2 regions of the Butyrivibrio sp. XB500-5 genome follow, and region 1 is predicted to be linked to the other one. Evidence: riboswitches for the same ligand, from Rfam matches in the RefSeq annotation. Region 1 holds a riboswitch; the other holds the start of a gene.

Region 1 (7,454 bases):
AAAGAGCCAGCGCCATCAGTACTATTCCGATGTGATGCATGCAAAGCCGGATCAGTAAATTGTCTTCATAGGTATATCTTTTTCCAAAGAAAAATATTAATAGATACACGCTCGCCATTGCGATTCCAAGTGTAAAGAGCTGGATCAAAAAAGCCTTGAAGAGCTCTCTGTCACTTAATCCCATGAACAAAAGAAGCAAATAAGTTCCCGCGATTATCAAAAGACCGCTTTCGCTTCCCTGAACAAGAAGTGCCACAGTACCTGCAATCACATATGTTTCGCATATGAAAAACTCTAAAGAAAACCTCTTTTTCGTCGCAGCGATCCCGACTCCGAAAGGCACAAAGATTGATAGATAAGCCGTGAACCAATTTATATTTCCAATAGTTGAAAGAAAACTTCCGTCAGAAGCGGAAACTCCAAGCGGATATATCCCGAATCTTCCGAGTATCGCCAAGATGCTTATCGCAAAAGGAATCAAAAGAACTGTCGCATAAGCTCTTTTGACCTCAATGCCGTCTGAAAGAACACATGCAAAAAAGATAATAAAAAGGAACGACAGAAACCCCATTCTCCATCCGTCGAGGCCGAGGAATGCAGTCTTTTTATCAACAGAAAAAATAAATGTGGTAACGCCTGAAAATAACAGCGCTCCAAAAACACCGATGTTTAGGCGTAATTTAAAACGCAGCATTGTAATAACGCATGCCGCAAAGAATACTCCGCCGAGCATCAAGAACAGCATTCCTTTTGCCTCGCCGAGTTTATAAAAACCGTCCTTCGTAAAAAGCGGAAGGACGGTGATTATTAATAATAAATATAATAAGGTTATTTTCTTATATGTTCTCATATTAGGTCAAACTTTGAAGCGGTATCCTACGCCCCAGATTGTCTCGATATACTGAGGATTGGAGGTATCGTATTCGATCTTCTCACGGATCTTCTTGATATGAACCGTTACGGTTGCGATATCACCGATGGAATCCATGTTCCAGATCTTTCTAAAGAGCTCTTCCTTGGTAAATACGTGATTGGGATTTTCCGCAAGGAAAGTAAGAAGATCAAACTCCTTGGTCGTAAAGCTCTTCTCCTCATCATCAACGTATACTCTTCTGGCTGTCTTGTCGATCTTAAGACCTCTTATCTCGACAAAATCATTTTCCTCATGACCCGATCCAACGAGTCTTGAGTATCTTGCCATGTGTGCCTTAACACGGGCAACAAGCTCCGAAGGGCTGAAAGGCTTGGTGATATAATCGTCTGCTCCTAGGCCCAGTCCTCTTATCTTGTCGATGTCATCCTTCTTGGCTGATACCATAAGGATCGGCACATCTTTCTTCTCTCTTATTCTCTTACATACCTCAAATCCATCCATTCCGGGAAGCATGAGATCCAAGATAACAAGATCAAATTCCTCGGCAAGTGCCGTCTTAAGTCCGGCATCTCCTGTGTTCTCGATAGAGACTTCAAAATCGCTAAGTTCAAGGTAGTCCTTCTCAAGATCAGCGATAGCCTCTTCGTCTTCAACAATAAGTATTCTGCTCATCCTTTTCTGCCTTTCTTTGCGTTATGATTCGTGGTCTACTGTGACTGTTTCCGAACTGTTTGCATATTCGATGTATTTCCTCAAAACGAAATGCATACACGTTCCTTCTCCCTCATGGCTGGTCGCCCAAATGTATCCGCCATGATCCTCTATTATCTTTTTAACTATTGATAATCCTATTCCGCTTCCGCCCTGTCTTGAGTTTCTGGAAGCGTCCGTTCTGTAGAATCTATCGAAGATGTTCGGTATGTCTTTCTGCGCGATTCCCTTACCGTTATCCTCAAGCTCTACTCGAATGGAATCAACCTCATCAAGGATCCTGATATCGATCTGACCGCTGTCATCGTCTCTGTCGAGATACTTGACGCTGTTGCTTACAATGTTGTTGACTACCCTCTTTATCTGCTCGGGGTCTGCAACTATCTGTGTATCGGGACCCGTGAGGTTCGAGTAGTTAAGCTTGATCGACTTACTCTCAAGATCCGCTCCGATCTCCTCGATACAATCACCAAAGTATTCCGCAACATTTAACTTGACGAAGTTATACGGAATTCTGTTGTTGTCTATGCTTGAATACAATGTCAGCTCATTTATAAGGTTGTTCATGTCGTTGGCCTTGTTATAAATGATCTTGACATATTTTTTCTGTTTCTCGGGATTGGCCGCAACGCCTTCCAAAAGTCCCTGCGAATATCCCTTGATCGCCGTGATGGGCGTCTTAAGGTCATGAGAGATATTACTTATAAGCTCTCTGTTCTGCCGCTCTCGTTCTATCTTTTCCTCAGCGGATTCCTTGAGCCTTAGTCTCATGTCCTCATAGTTACGATAGATTGCTCCGATCTCACCTTTTTCTTTTACATCCGTAGGCAGCATATAATCAAAATTACCGTCCTTGATATGCTGCATCGCAACGTTCAGTTCATCTATAGGTCTAAAGAAGCTACGTCCGATCCATGTCGTCAAAAGAATACTTGTCAAAAGAAGTATCAGTATGATCGCCACGAACATGTAGATAAGAAGCGATGTCGTAAATGCCGTCCGGATTCCTGATACTATGTATAAACTTCCGTGAGCTCCGTCTGAAAACTCAAAATCATATTGTCTTACAAGGTGCTTGGAGCTGGTGTAGTAAACGCCTTCAATTCCCGAGCCGTAACCGGGAAGCTCATCCACAACTTCTTTGGCCCGCGCCCTGCTTTTGACGTAATAAATATTGTCGTCTTTTTTTACTATTATATAGGAATATCTGGATGCTATCTTCTCATCCAATTCCTGTAAAAACTGACCGCTTTCCAATGTATAGGGGTAAATGCTTCTCATGAGATTGATCTCGACAACAATGTTGTCGGTCATTCTGGCGAACGTTCCGCCCGGATCAGACACCATTCCGTAGTCCACAACACTGGTATATTCCTGAATCTTTTGGTCATAGAGTATATACCTGCCGACTACAAGGAATGTACCCACAGCAAGTATAAGTGGTACTACTACTATTGCAAGTGATGTGATAATAAGCTTAGTACGGAATCGCATAACTTCCCCCTACATACTACAAGTATACCATATTTTTCGTAACTTTTACCCTTATCTTCTTGATATGACAAAATATCTTTGATACACTTTTAAGCGAATGGCGGAATACGTTTTCCAGCCGACAGGAGGATTTATAATGGTTAATTGGAAAAATCTGGATACACTCGCATCCTATGGCGAGCTCAAGAAGGTTTCCCGTGTGAACCTGGCTGAGGTGATGTCAGGCGATAACGGCGCAAGCAGAGTTAAAAATTATTCCGTACCTATGGCTGCGGGACTTAACTTTAACTACGCTGCAAAAGAAGTTGATGACAATGTTTTAAACGCTCTTAATGCTCTTGCCAAAGAGGCACAGCTCTCTGAGAAGTTCGAGGCTCTCTACAACGGCGAAGTTATCAACACAGGTGAGAAGAGAATGGTTCTTCACCAGCTCACAAGAGGTCAGCTCGGTGGAAATGTTGTTGCCGACGGCGTTGACAAAAGAGATTTCTATGTAAAAGAGCAGAAGAGAATTGCTGATTTTGCAAATAAAGTTCACTCAGGCGAGATCGCTAACGCAAAGGGTGAAAAATTCACAACAGTTGTTCAGATCGGTATCGGCGGAAGTGACCTTGGTCCCCGCGCTATGTACCTTGCTCTTGAAAACTGGGCACACAGAACAGGCAACTTCAAGATGGAAGCTAAGTTCATCTCTAACGTGGATCCCGATGACGCTTCCGCAGTTCTTAACGGAATTGATGTTGCTCACTCTATCTTTATTCTTGTATCTAAGTCAGGTACAACACTTGAAACACTTACAAACGAATCATTCGTTACAGACGCTCTTAAGAAGGCAGGTCTTGATGCTTCCAAGCATATGATCGCAGTTACATCAGAGACATCTCCTCTTGCAAAGAGCGATAACTACCTTGAGGCATTCTTCATGGATGATTTCATCGGTGGACGTTATTCTTCTACTTCAGGCGTTGGCGGAGCAGTTCTTTCACTCGCTTTCGGTCCCGAAGTATTCGCTGCATTCCTTGACGGTGCAGCAGAAGAAGACAAGCTCTCAGCTAATCCCGATATGCTTAAGAACCCTGCAATGCTCGATGCCATGATCGGTGTTTACGAGCGTAACGTTCTTGGTTATGACAGCACAGCAGTGCTTCCTTACTCACAGGCACTTTCACGTTTCCCTGCTCACTTACAGCAGCTTGACATGGAGTCAAACGGTAAGAGTGTTAACCGCTTCGGCGAGCCTATCGATTACGTAACAGGCCCCATCATCTTTGGTGAGCCCGGTACAAACGGCCAGCATTCATTCTACCAGCTTCTCCACCAGGGAACAGACATCATTCCTCTTCAGTTCATCGGCTTTAAGAACAGCCAGCTCAGAAATGATGTAAACATCCAGGACAGCACAAGCCAGCAGAAGCTTTGCGCTAACGTTGCAGCTCAGATCGTTGCATTTGCTTGCGGCAAGAAGGATGACAACCTCAACAAGAACTTCAAGGGTGGCAGACCTTCAAGCATCATCATCGGTGAGGAGCTTGATCCTAAGGCTCTCGGCGCACTCCTTGCTCACTTCGAGAACAAGGTTATGTTCCAGGGATTTGTATGGAACATCAACAGCTTCGATCAGGAAGGTGTTCAGCTCGGTAAGGTCCTTGCTAAGAAGGTTCTTGCTCACGAGACAGACGGAGCTCTTGCAGAGTACTCTAAGCTTTTGAACATCTGATATTGACACATTTAGTGCACTAACATACAATAGCAATAACTTAATAACAATAATCTTCAGGGCAGGGTGCAAGTCCCTACCGGTGGTATAGCCCACGAGCCGAAAGGCATGAATCGGTGAAACTCCGATGCCGACAGTATAGTCTGGATGAAAGAAGAGCTGTGAGAACTTGCTGAGGTTTTATCGAAGCTAGTTCGAACGTCTTACGTCGAGCGTAAGTTCATTGTTTATATATGTTTATTCTTAGCCCTGAACAAAATGTTCAGGGCTTTTATATTGCCCAATGTAATGAAAGGAGCATCGCATGACCGACGAATATTACATGAATAAAGCGATACGACTTGCCAAAAAAGGTGAAGGCTTCGTAAGCCCAAATCCTATGGTGGGCGCCGTTGTTGTTAAACGCGGCGTAGTTATAGGAAAAGGCTATCACCAAAAATACGGAGATCTCCACGCAGAAAGAAATGCTCTTAAAAACTGCAGCGAAGATCCAAAGGGTGCAACCCTCTACGTTACTCTGGAGCCCTGCTGCCATCACGGCAAGACTCCTCCATGCACAGACATAATCATAGAAAAAGAGATCGCAAGAGTCGTTGTCGGAACAACGGATGTCAATCCCATTGTTGCGGGAAAAGGTATTGAGATCCTGCAAAAGCACGGGATTGAAGTTATAGTTGGTGTTCTTGAAGATGAATGCAAGGCACTCAATAAGATCTTCAATAAACACATAACAACAGGATTTCCTTATGTCATCATGAAATACGCGATGACTGCCGACGGAAAGATCGCTACAAGAACGGGAGAATCGAAATGGATCACAAGCGCAGGTGCAAGAGAGTCTGTACACAAGCTTCGCAAAGCACTCAGCGGAATTATGGTCGGTGTCTCAACCGTGATCGCGGATGATCCGCTGCTCAACTGCCGATTAAGTGAGCCTCATATTGATCCCGTCAGAATAATCTGCGATACAAACCTTAGAACGCCTCTTACATCTCAGGTTGTAAGGACCGCTAATGAAATTGAAACGATAATCGCTACTTCCGCAGCCCCTTCCAAGACCTCCGAATATGAAAAGCACGGCTGTAAGATCATGCAGATTCCCAAGAAAGGCGATCACCTTGATCTTCACATTCTTTTTAAGGAGCTTGGATCTCGCGGAATAAACAGCATCCTTCTTGAAGGCGGCGGAACACTTAATTTCAGCGCTCTATCTGAACATCTTGTCGACGAAGTCTATGTCTACATGGCTCCCAAGATATTCGGAGGAAGCGCAAAATCTCCCGTCGAGGGAATCGGAATAGAAAAACCAAGCGATGCTATCAAACTAAATACCATGAAAGTCACGAGCATTGGACCCGACATACTAATACAAAGTGAGGTTGAATATCTATGTTCACCGGAATAATTGAAGAAATCGGATTTGTAAAAAATGTAATCAAAAGCTCCGAGACAGGAACAATAAACATCTCCTGTAAAAAGGTACTTGAGGATGTACATATCGGAGACAGCATAAGCGTGTGCGGAGTATGTCTTACCGTAACAAGGTTTGCCAAAGACAATTTTTTTGCCGACGTCATGAATGAGACTTTTAACCGCTCCATACTGTCTCTTTTAAAAAAGGGATCGAGAGTAAATCTTGAAAGAGCCATGCGCGCAGACGGACGCTTCGGTGGTCACCTTGTCTCGGGACACATAGACGGAACCGGCAAGATAGTATCCATAAAAAGAGACGGTAACGCAGTCTGGCTTGAGATCTCCGCTCCTTCAAACATCATGGAGGGTATAACGCAAAAGGGTTCGATAGCTATAGACGGAATAAGTCTTACCGTAGCAAAGCTTGGGCTTAACTCTTTCTGGGTTTCGGTAATCCCGCACACACTTGTTGAGACGACGCTCGGGGAAAAGAAAATCTCCGATGAAGTTAATCTTGAGACCGACATGATCGGAAAGTACGTTATGAACTTCCTAAACAGAGATTCCGAAAAAGAAAACAGTCCGCAGATAACAAGAGAATTTCTTTTATCTAACGGCTTTTAATTAAGAGGGGTAAAAATGGAAAAAGAAAAAATTATCAAAGCACTGGATGACCTTAAAGAGGGAAAGCTCATCCTTGTGACGGATGATGAGAAAAGAGAAAACGAGGGCGATTTTATCTGCTCAGCGCAGCTGGCTACAACAGAGAGCATCAACTTCATGGCAACTCACGGTAAAGGTCTTATTTGCATGCCGATGAGCGAAGAATTTGCACGTAAGCTCGCACTTGCTCCGATGGTAAGCCATAACACCGACAATCACGAGACTGCTTTTACCGTATCTATTGATCATGTCGACACAACAACGGGCATCTCCGCTTTAGAAAGAGCTCTCACCGCTGTAAAAGCTTCGGAAGACGATGCAAAGCCCGAAGATTTCAGACGTCCCGGCCACATGTTTCCTCTTGTTGCAAAAGAGGGCGGAGTTCTTGTAAGAGACGGTCATACGGAAGCCACAGTAGATCTTATGCGCCTTGCGGGCCTTAAAGAGATCGGTCTTTGCTGCGAGATCATGGGCGATGACGGCAAGATGCTCACAGGAAAAGCTCTGGAAGAGCTTGCCGAAAAATTCGGAATAACCATGATATCCGTTGCCGATATCAAAGAATACAGAAAGGTCTATGAC
Region 2 (7,454 bases), on a different contig from region 1:
ATACACCGTGTGAAGCGCAATCTGGGAAGAAATGATGTTAGACAAAACTTCCCTTCCGTTTCGCACGACCGCCGCCGCAGTCTCATCACATGAACTCTCGATGGCAAGGATCGTCACATCCTCATCGCCTACCGAATCGTTCACCTTAATATCTTCTTTTTTATCTTTATCTTTGATCGACATGAAGATGACGCCGTCATCCTCAACGTTCTTGTTTATTTCCATATCTATCCTTCATTCAAATACCAAAACGCCAAGCCTGATTCGCTAAAGCATCTCTCAGCGCTTCAAATTGCTTCCGAGCTTCTTAAGAGCCTTCGCCTCTTTTTCCCTATTGGCGGAAGTAAGGAACTCGTAGTCGTCCTTGCTCGTAAGGCACTTTATATCCTCGGGTACGGACACGTCTCCCGGATGGAATAAAAGCTCCACCTCACTCTCGCCCTTATCCGCAAGCACATCTCCAAGATAAGGAAGGCAAGCCATCACATTTTCATAGAACATGTGGCCCGAAAGCATAACTCCCATAAAGAGCTTACTCTTAACTCCCATACGCCTTAACTCTTCGCCGTATTTTCTCTCATTTCTCGCGCTCAGAACGTTTAAAATAAGAGACTTGACTACATTTATGGGCTTAATGTCTTTTACCTTGCCAAAGGCCTTTAAATAGACGCCAAGCACTTCCTTGGGGAATCTTATATAAGAAACCTTATAGTCTTCGGCGCCAAGCACATCCATAAGAGCGTCAAACACAACGGGGATCATGTGATAATGAACATGCCCGTCGATTCTGAACTCTCCGTTATTCATATATGGCTCACAAGCCTTAAGCTGTGCTTTTATCTCGGTCGCAAGCTGCTTTTTGTAAAAGAGCCTGATCACCGGAATATAACTTATTATAAGAAGCTTCAAAAATCCGATGTCAAAATTGCCGGCAGCATTGGTGAGTCTGCTCGCATTGCTGCCCGTGATCGGCTTTCCCTCCACGAAGTTCAGGTGCGCCGTGATAAGAAGCTTATCCTTAATGTCTTTTATCTCATCCATACAAGCGGATAAATAAGGGCTGTTAGGCATGATGCTGATGCCGTTAAGCGCGCCTGTATGATAGCAATCTATGATATGGCGACTCTGCTCGGGAAAAAGCCCGTAGTCGTCAGCATGATATTCTGTCATAAAATTCTCCCGTCAATTATCGTCTTCATCATTTGGTGCGAGATCCCATCCCATGATCTTCCAGTTTCCCGCATCGTCCTGTCTCATGACATAGCGATATTTTAAGATTGAAGTTCCCGAAGTGCCTTTTCTTAATGAATACATAAGATCGACATGGCACATCTTTCTGCCGTCTACCGTAGTCTCATCGATATCCTTGGTAAGCACGACATAATTTGAGATCGAGTAGTCTTCTTTTTTCCTCTCCTGAACCTCATTCCTCATGGACTGAGTGAAGTTGGCCTGATTGGCAAGAAGCTCATCGTCCATAAGCCCCGAAAGAACAGTGATCATCTTAAGCTCCTGATCTGCGGAATAAGTCTCTCTGTAGAGAATCTGCATGGTCTTGGCATAGAGCTCAACTACCTTCTTGGGATTGGCAGGATAGTTCTTATCAAGATTGGTCGTTGTTATCTCATCCACCGATGAAAGCGCATAACTCTCGTCATACTTAGGCTCTTTTTCCTTGTTCCTTGTTAAAAGAAGATACATTCCAAGAACGATAAGAGCTGCAAAAAAGATCAATACCACCGACTTGATAACTGCTGATTTTGTACCGTTCATCTCATTTCCCCCTCTAGCCTTAATCTTCAAATCTAAGTGTCACGCTGCGGCCGTCCTTAGCGGCAACCGTCTTATCAAATATCTTTTTGGTCTCAGGTAAAAACTCCTTAGGATTAACAAGCGACGGACTGTAGTGCGTAAGCCACAGCTCTTTTACGCCCGCTTTCCTTGCAAGATCCGCAGCCTCGTAAAATGTCATGTGCTTGTGCTCACGCGCCTTCGCGATCTTGTCCTTCTCGCCGTACATTCCCTCACATATGAAAAGATCTGAATCCTTGGCGTTATTAACTATGCTGTCCGTAGGTCTTGTATCTGTCGTATAAGTAAGTTTGATGCCCTTTCTCTCTTCGCCGAGCACCATGTCGGGCGTATAGATCGTGCCGTCATCAAGCGTTACCGTATCGCCCTTTTGAAGCGCGTTCCAATACTTCCTATCTATTCCGGCCTCAGTTGCGGCCTCAACATTGAACTTACCCTGTCTTCTAAGGCTCATAGTATAGCCGTAGCAAATAACGTTGTGGTTAACCTTAAACGCTTTTATCGTAAATTCTGGATTTCCTTCAAGTTCAAAAGAAACTTCGTCTCCCGTAAGTTCTTTGAATTTAATCTCAAACGGAAGCTCAGGAGCAATGACTCTGAGCGAATTTACAACCCTTTCAAGTCCCTTGGGTCCAACCATCAAAAGCGGCTCCGTTCTCTCGGCGTTTCCCATTGTTAAAAGAAGTCCCGGCAGGCCGCTGATGTGATCTGCGTGGTAATGAGTAAAGCAGATAACATCTATGGGTTTGGAGCTGATACCCTTCTTCTTCATCGCGATCTGGGTAGCCTCTCCGCTATCTATCAATATTCCTCGTCCGTTGTACTTAACAAAAAGCGAAGTAAGTAAACGGTTTGGAAGCGGCATCATTCCGCCGGTTCCAAGCAAACAAACATCTATCATAAATCAGTTCCTTTTCCAATATATTACAGCGTCTTCTTTTGGCTCGTCGTAGAATCCGGGTCTCACGCCCTCGCTGACGAATCCAAGCTTCTCATAAAGTCTTATGGCAGCGGCATTTCCTGCTCTTACTTCAAGAGTATAATTCTCGATGCCGATCCCTCTTCCTCTTTCAAGAAGCTGTTTGACCATCTTATAGCCGACGCCCTCTCTTCTGCAGTCGCCCGAAACGGACACATTGGTAACTTCACCGTCGCCCGACACATTTCGAACTCCGCACAGTCCCACAACTCTGCCGGCTTTCTTTGCAACAAGATATATCGTGTCATCAAGAGAAAGCGCTTCAAGAAGCTGCTTCTCCGACCAAGCCTCTTTTCCGAGGCACAGAGCTTCAAGCGCTGCGGCATCGGAAACATCTTCCGCCGTCATCTCGCTCACTCTTATGATACCCGGATTTTTGGGTGCTTTAGCGATCTTATCCGTAGGTACTGCGTTTGTACCTTTTTCACTCGCTTCTCTTTCAGCCTGCGAAAGTCTCAGATATTCCGGCGCAAAATCATCGCCGTCTATCATCCTGCCTTCCTGCGCGTACTGAACGGCAAGTGCTGCAAGAGCAGCGGCATTCTGCCTGTTCTGGTGAAAAGGAGCCAGCGAATACGGAACCTTTATAAGCTTATCCAGCTTGTCTCTGTAGACCGGAACCCCGTCTCCCAAAAGGACAACGGGCTTACCGATCGCGTTTATCTTCTCCGCAATATCTTCAACTGATGTCGCCATCTGCTCGTTAATAACCTGCATCTCAAAGGTCTGCTCCCGGCTTTCGCCCTCACCCTTGCAAGGCACAAAAGTATAAAGGCCGGTATACACCTGGCCCCTTCTGGCATCCATCATAGGACATATTATCTTTTCAACTCCGTAGAGATTATATGCTATGCCGTCAACGGTAGGTATCGGGATGATAGGCTTATCGAGCGCAAGTGCAAGTCCCTTGGCGGTTGCACTTCCTATGCGCAGTCCCGTAAAAGAGCCGGGGCCCATCGCTACAGCTATGGCATCGATGCTCTTAAGATCAAGATGTACCTTTTCCCTGATGTCATCAAGCATCGGCATAAGTATCTCTGAATGTGTAGTTTTATATTGTATCGAAAACTGTGAAAGCAATATGTCGCCGTCCGAAACTGCGACAGCACCCACAAGTCCCGATGTATCAATTGCAAGTATCTTCATTTTTCACCTGGAAGTCATTGTTATAAGGCGATAGTCGAAGCCTTTTTCAAGGTTCTTCTCTATCACGATCTCGGTGTAGTGCTCGGGAAGTATCTCTTCTATGAGATTAGCCCACTCTATGAAGCAGACTCCGTCTCCGTAAAAATAATCCTCATAGCCGATCTCATCCATCTCGCTGACGTCACCTATTCTGTATACATCAAAATGGTAAAAAGGAATTCTGCCCTCGTCGTACACCTGTAATATTGTAAAAGTAGGGCTGCTAACAGGTCCCTGTATCCCAAGTCCCGCCGCAACACCTTGCGTAAGAACCGTCTTGCCAACGCCAAGATCGCCTATCAAAGTATAGACCATTCCGGGAGTTGCATTCTCTCCGATTCTTTTACCTATATCAAAGGTTTCCTGCGCACTGAACGTCTCGTGCCTAGTAACTATCTCCATAATGTCCTCTCGCTTATCATAATACACCACTTTTAATATACCATTGTTAGTGGTGTATGGCAAAAACATGTAAAAAAAGAAGCCGCTTAGGCTTCTTTTTTGTTATTATTCTGTGCCGGCTTATTGAAACCGTGTTTAAGTATCGGGCTGAGTTTCTTGTATACCAAGAAAGTAACTATACTATCAACAACACCTTTTAACAGGTTAAAAGGAGCAACTGCGAAAAGACAGAACGTAAGCAGATTGTTGATGGCGGGATTGATCTCCGCACCCATTCCTATAAATGTATCAATACCGCTTCCCCACATAGCTGCAAATGTAGGAAGAAGGAAATATGCATTAAGCAAAGAACCGGTAACTGTTATACAAAGCGCACCGCAAAGACAACCAAGAAACGCTGTCTTACGTGTCTTTTTAAATCTGTAGATGATCGTTGCGGGAAGAACAAAAGCAGCACCGACAACAAAGTTTGCTATCTCTCCGACAAAAGCTGTATTGGTTCCCTGGAAGATCAAGTTCATAAGAACCTTGATGAATTCAATCATGACTGCCGCAAGAGGTCCTGCCGCAAATCCGCCGATAAGTGCGGGGATATCGCTAAAATCAAACTCATAGAACGAAGGTGCAAACGGAAGCGGGAATTCAAAAAGCATAAGTCCGAAAGCTATAGCCGAGAAAACACCTACGATCGCAAGCTTCCTTACATCAAGGACTCTTGTGTTATCGCCCTGTTTTATCTTTGCGATCTTTTCAAAAAGATAAGCAATGACAAAAGTCAAAAGAATAATGACCATAAGCGCACCAAAACGCGCGAAGTCGGTCATGATGTTGGTTATAAGTTTCATACATTCTCCTTTTTTCGGGGAAGGAAAAAGAAAAATCCCCAAAGCCAAAAAGACTTGGGGACAATAATCGAGCATAGCAAACATCTTGCATTCTTCTCTCATCCAGACTGTACTGTCGGTTTTGGAATCTCACCAAATCAGCCGCCTAAGCGGGTCGCGGACTTTACCGCCGGTTGGGAATCTCACCCTGCCCCGAAGAATTATTTTTTCTAGAGTTATGTTAGTCCCAATAGCCAAAAGTGTCAATCAAATTTTTCTTAATTTCGCAAGCTTTTTTGACAGTCGAAAAACCGCTAATTGTTTGACAAACACTATGTGCAAAACTATAATTTACTTATCACTATTTTGTAGAAACGTGCCGCTATGAGGATTATATGAAGAGAATTCTTACCAGGCAGCTCGCACCCGGAATGGTGCTGGCAAATGATGTTCATACTTTTGACTCCACTACTACACTTTTGGAAAAAGGAACCGTTCTTGACGAGAAAGAAATTGCAAGACTTGCGTTTCATTCCGTTATCGATGTTCTTGTTGAAGATGACCTTGTTGAAATTTCATCCGAAGACTCTACTCCAAACGCGGGGCTTTCTTATTCTGAGCGCATTAAACAATCCCCTGAATTTATTGAATTTAAACACGACTTTGAAGAGTGTGCCGCTAATTTTGAGCACACGATAAAAGATATTTTGGCCAACAACGAAGACCTCAACATAAGCGATATGACTGCTCCGATCTATGGTCTTCTTGAAAAAGAGCGCACGGCATCGGGCGTATTCGATATGCTCCACAACCTAAGGACCTACGATGACGCAACTTTTACTCACAGCATAAACGTTGCGCTTATCTCAAACATACTTGCACAGTGGCTAAGATGGAGCGATACAGAAATTGAGGTTGCCACTCAGGCAGGTCTTTTCCACGATATCGGAAAGATATTGATCCCGGAAGCGATCATAACAAAGCCCGCCAAGCTCACGCAGGATGAATACACTATAGTAAAGACTCATCCGATACAGGGCTATCAAAGCATAAAAGATCTGGATATCAGCGCTCATGTAAAGAACGCCTGCCTCATGCATCACGAAAGATGCGACGGCTCCGGATATCCTTATCATCTTCAGGGACCACAGATCGATAAGTTCGCAAAGCTCGTTGCCATCGCAGATGTCTATGATGCAATGACAAGCGCAAGATACTACCGCGGACCGCTGTGTCCGTTCATCGCTATATCAATGTTTGAAGACGAAGGCTTCCAGAAATATGATGCGGAAATGATACTTGCCTTCCTGACAAACATAGTAAATACTTATATCCTCAACACGGTAAAACTCAACACCGGCGAAGTCGGTGAGATCATCTTCATCAACAAGATGAAGCTCTCACGCCCGACGATCAAGGTGGGCGATGACTACATCGACCTTTCCAAATGCCCGGGAGTGTATATAAAAGAAATTATCTAAATACTTTCAAATTCAAAACCCCGACAGGAAATCCTGCCGGGGTATCTTTACGCCATTTTATTCTGACCTTATTAGGCATTTTTTAATTTAAACTTCTGTGTATCATACTCGCTGTCGACCTTCTCGATCTGAGCACCGAGTTCGCGGAGCTTAAGATCAAAGTCTTCATAGCCTCGCTCGATGTAATGAATATTCTCAACCGTTGAGATACCCTCAGCTGTAAGAGCCGCGATAACAAGTGCAGCACCTGCTCTAAGGTCGGGAGCCGAAATAGCTGCTCCTGTGTACTTATCCACGCCTTCTATGATAGCCGTGCTACCCTCAACCTTGATGCTTGCTCCCATACGTGTGAGTTCATCAACGTATTTAAATCTGTTCTCAAAAATGCTCTCGGTAACAATACTGATACCACTTGCAAGTCCGAGCGCAACCGCAATCTGTGGCTGCATATCCGTAGGAAATCCCGGATAAGGAAGCGTCTTAACATGAGTATTGTTAAGTCTCTTGGTCGCCACAACTCTGACCGCATCGTCAGACTCATGAATCTGGCATCCCATCTCAACAAGCTTGGCACTTATAGATTCCAAGTGCTTGGGAATTACGTTCTTTATAGTAATATCACCCTTTGTTGCAGCCGCAGCAAGCATAAATGTACCTGCCTCGATCTGATCGGGAATGATCGCATATTCCGTGCTGTGAAGCTTCTCAACACCCTTGATCCTGATAACATCAGTACCTGCGCCCTTGATATCGGCACCCATACTGTTGAGG

The links. Region 1 has a riboswitch for FMN ahead of ribD (bifunctional diaminohydroxyphosphoribosylaminopyrimidine deaminase/5-amino-6-(5-phosphoribosylamino)uracil reductase RibD). Riboswitches for the same ligand answer to the same signal wherever they lie in the genome.
Region 2: another riboswitch for FMN. It lies ahead of D6856_RS09655 (ECF transporter S component); the one in region 1 lies ahead of ribD (bifunctional diaminohydroxyphosphoribosylaminopyrimidine deaminase/5-amino-6-(5-phosphoribosylamino)uracil reductase RibD).

What each region holds. Positions count from the first base shown of each region.
Region 1 is NZ_RAIS01000002.1:69,309-76,762, forward strand. Features, by position in the region: gene D6856_RS05080 (O-antigen ligase family protein) at 1-745, opposite strand, end outside; gene D6856_RS05085 (response regulator transcription factor) at 857-1,546, opposite strand; gene D6856_RS05090 (sensor histidine kinase) at 1,568-3,079, opposite strand; gene D6856_RS05095 (glucose-6-phosphate isomerase) at 3,216-4,796, shown strand; FMN riboswitch at 4,845-4,959, shown strand; gene ribD (bifunctional diaminohydroxyphosphoribosylaminopyrimidine deaminase/5-amino-6-(5-phosphoribosylamino)uracil reductase RibD) at 5,101-6,201, shown strand; gene ribE (riboflavin synthase) at 6,186-6,833, shown strand; gene D6856_RS05110 (bifunctional 3,4-dihydroxy-2-butanone-4-phosphate synthase/GTP cyclohydrolase II) at 6,849-7,454, shown strand, end outside.
Region 2 is NZ_RAIS01000005.1:3,860-11,313, forward strand. Features, by position in the region: gene tsaD (tRNA (adenosine(37)-N6)-threonylcarbamoyltransferase complex transferase subunit TsaD) at 1-183, opposite strand, end outside; gene D6856_RS09630 (ChbG/HpnK family deacetylase) at 280-1,170, opposite strand; gene D6856_RS09635 (DUF6715 family protein) at 1,183-1,773, opposite strand; gene D6856_RS09640 (ribonuclease Z) at 1,793-2,713, opposite strand; gene tsaB (tRNA (adenosine(37)-N6)-threonylcarbamoyltransferase complex dimerization subunit type 1 TsaB) at 2,717-3,937, opposite strand; gene tsaE (tRNA (adenosine(37)-N6)-threonylcarbamoyltransferase complex ATPase subunit type 1 TsaE) at 3,941-4,378, opposite strand; gene D6856_RS09655 (ECF transporter S component) at 4,465-5,223, opposite strand; FMN riboswitch at 5,310-5,427, opposite strand; gene D6856_RS09660 (HD-GYP domain-containing protein) at 5,598-6,683, shown strand; gene D6856_RS09665 (UDP-N-acetylglucosamine 1-carboxyvinyltransferase) at 6,755-7,454, opposite strand, start outside.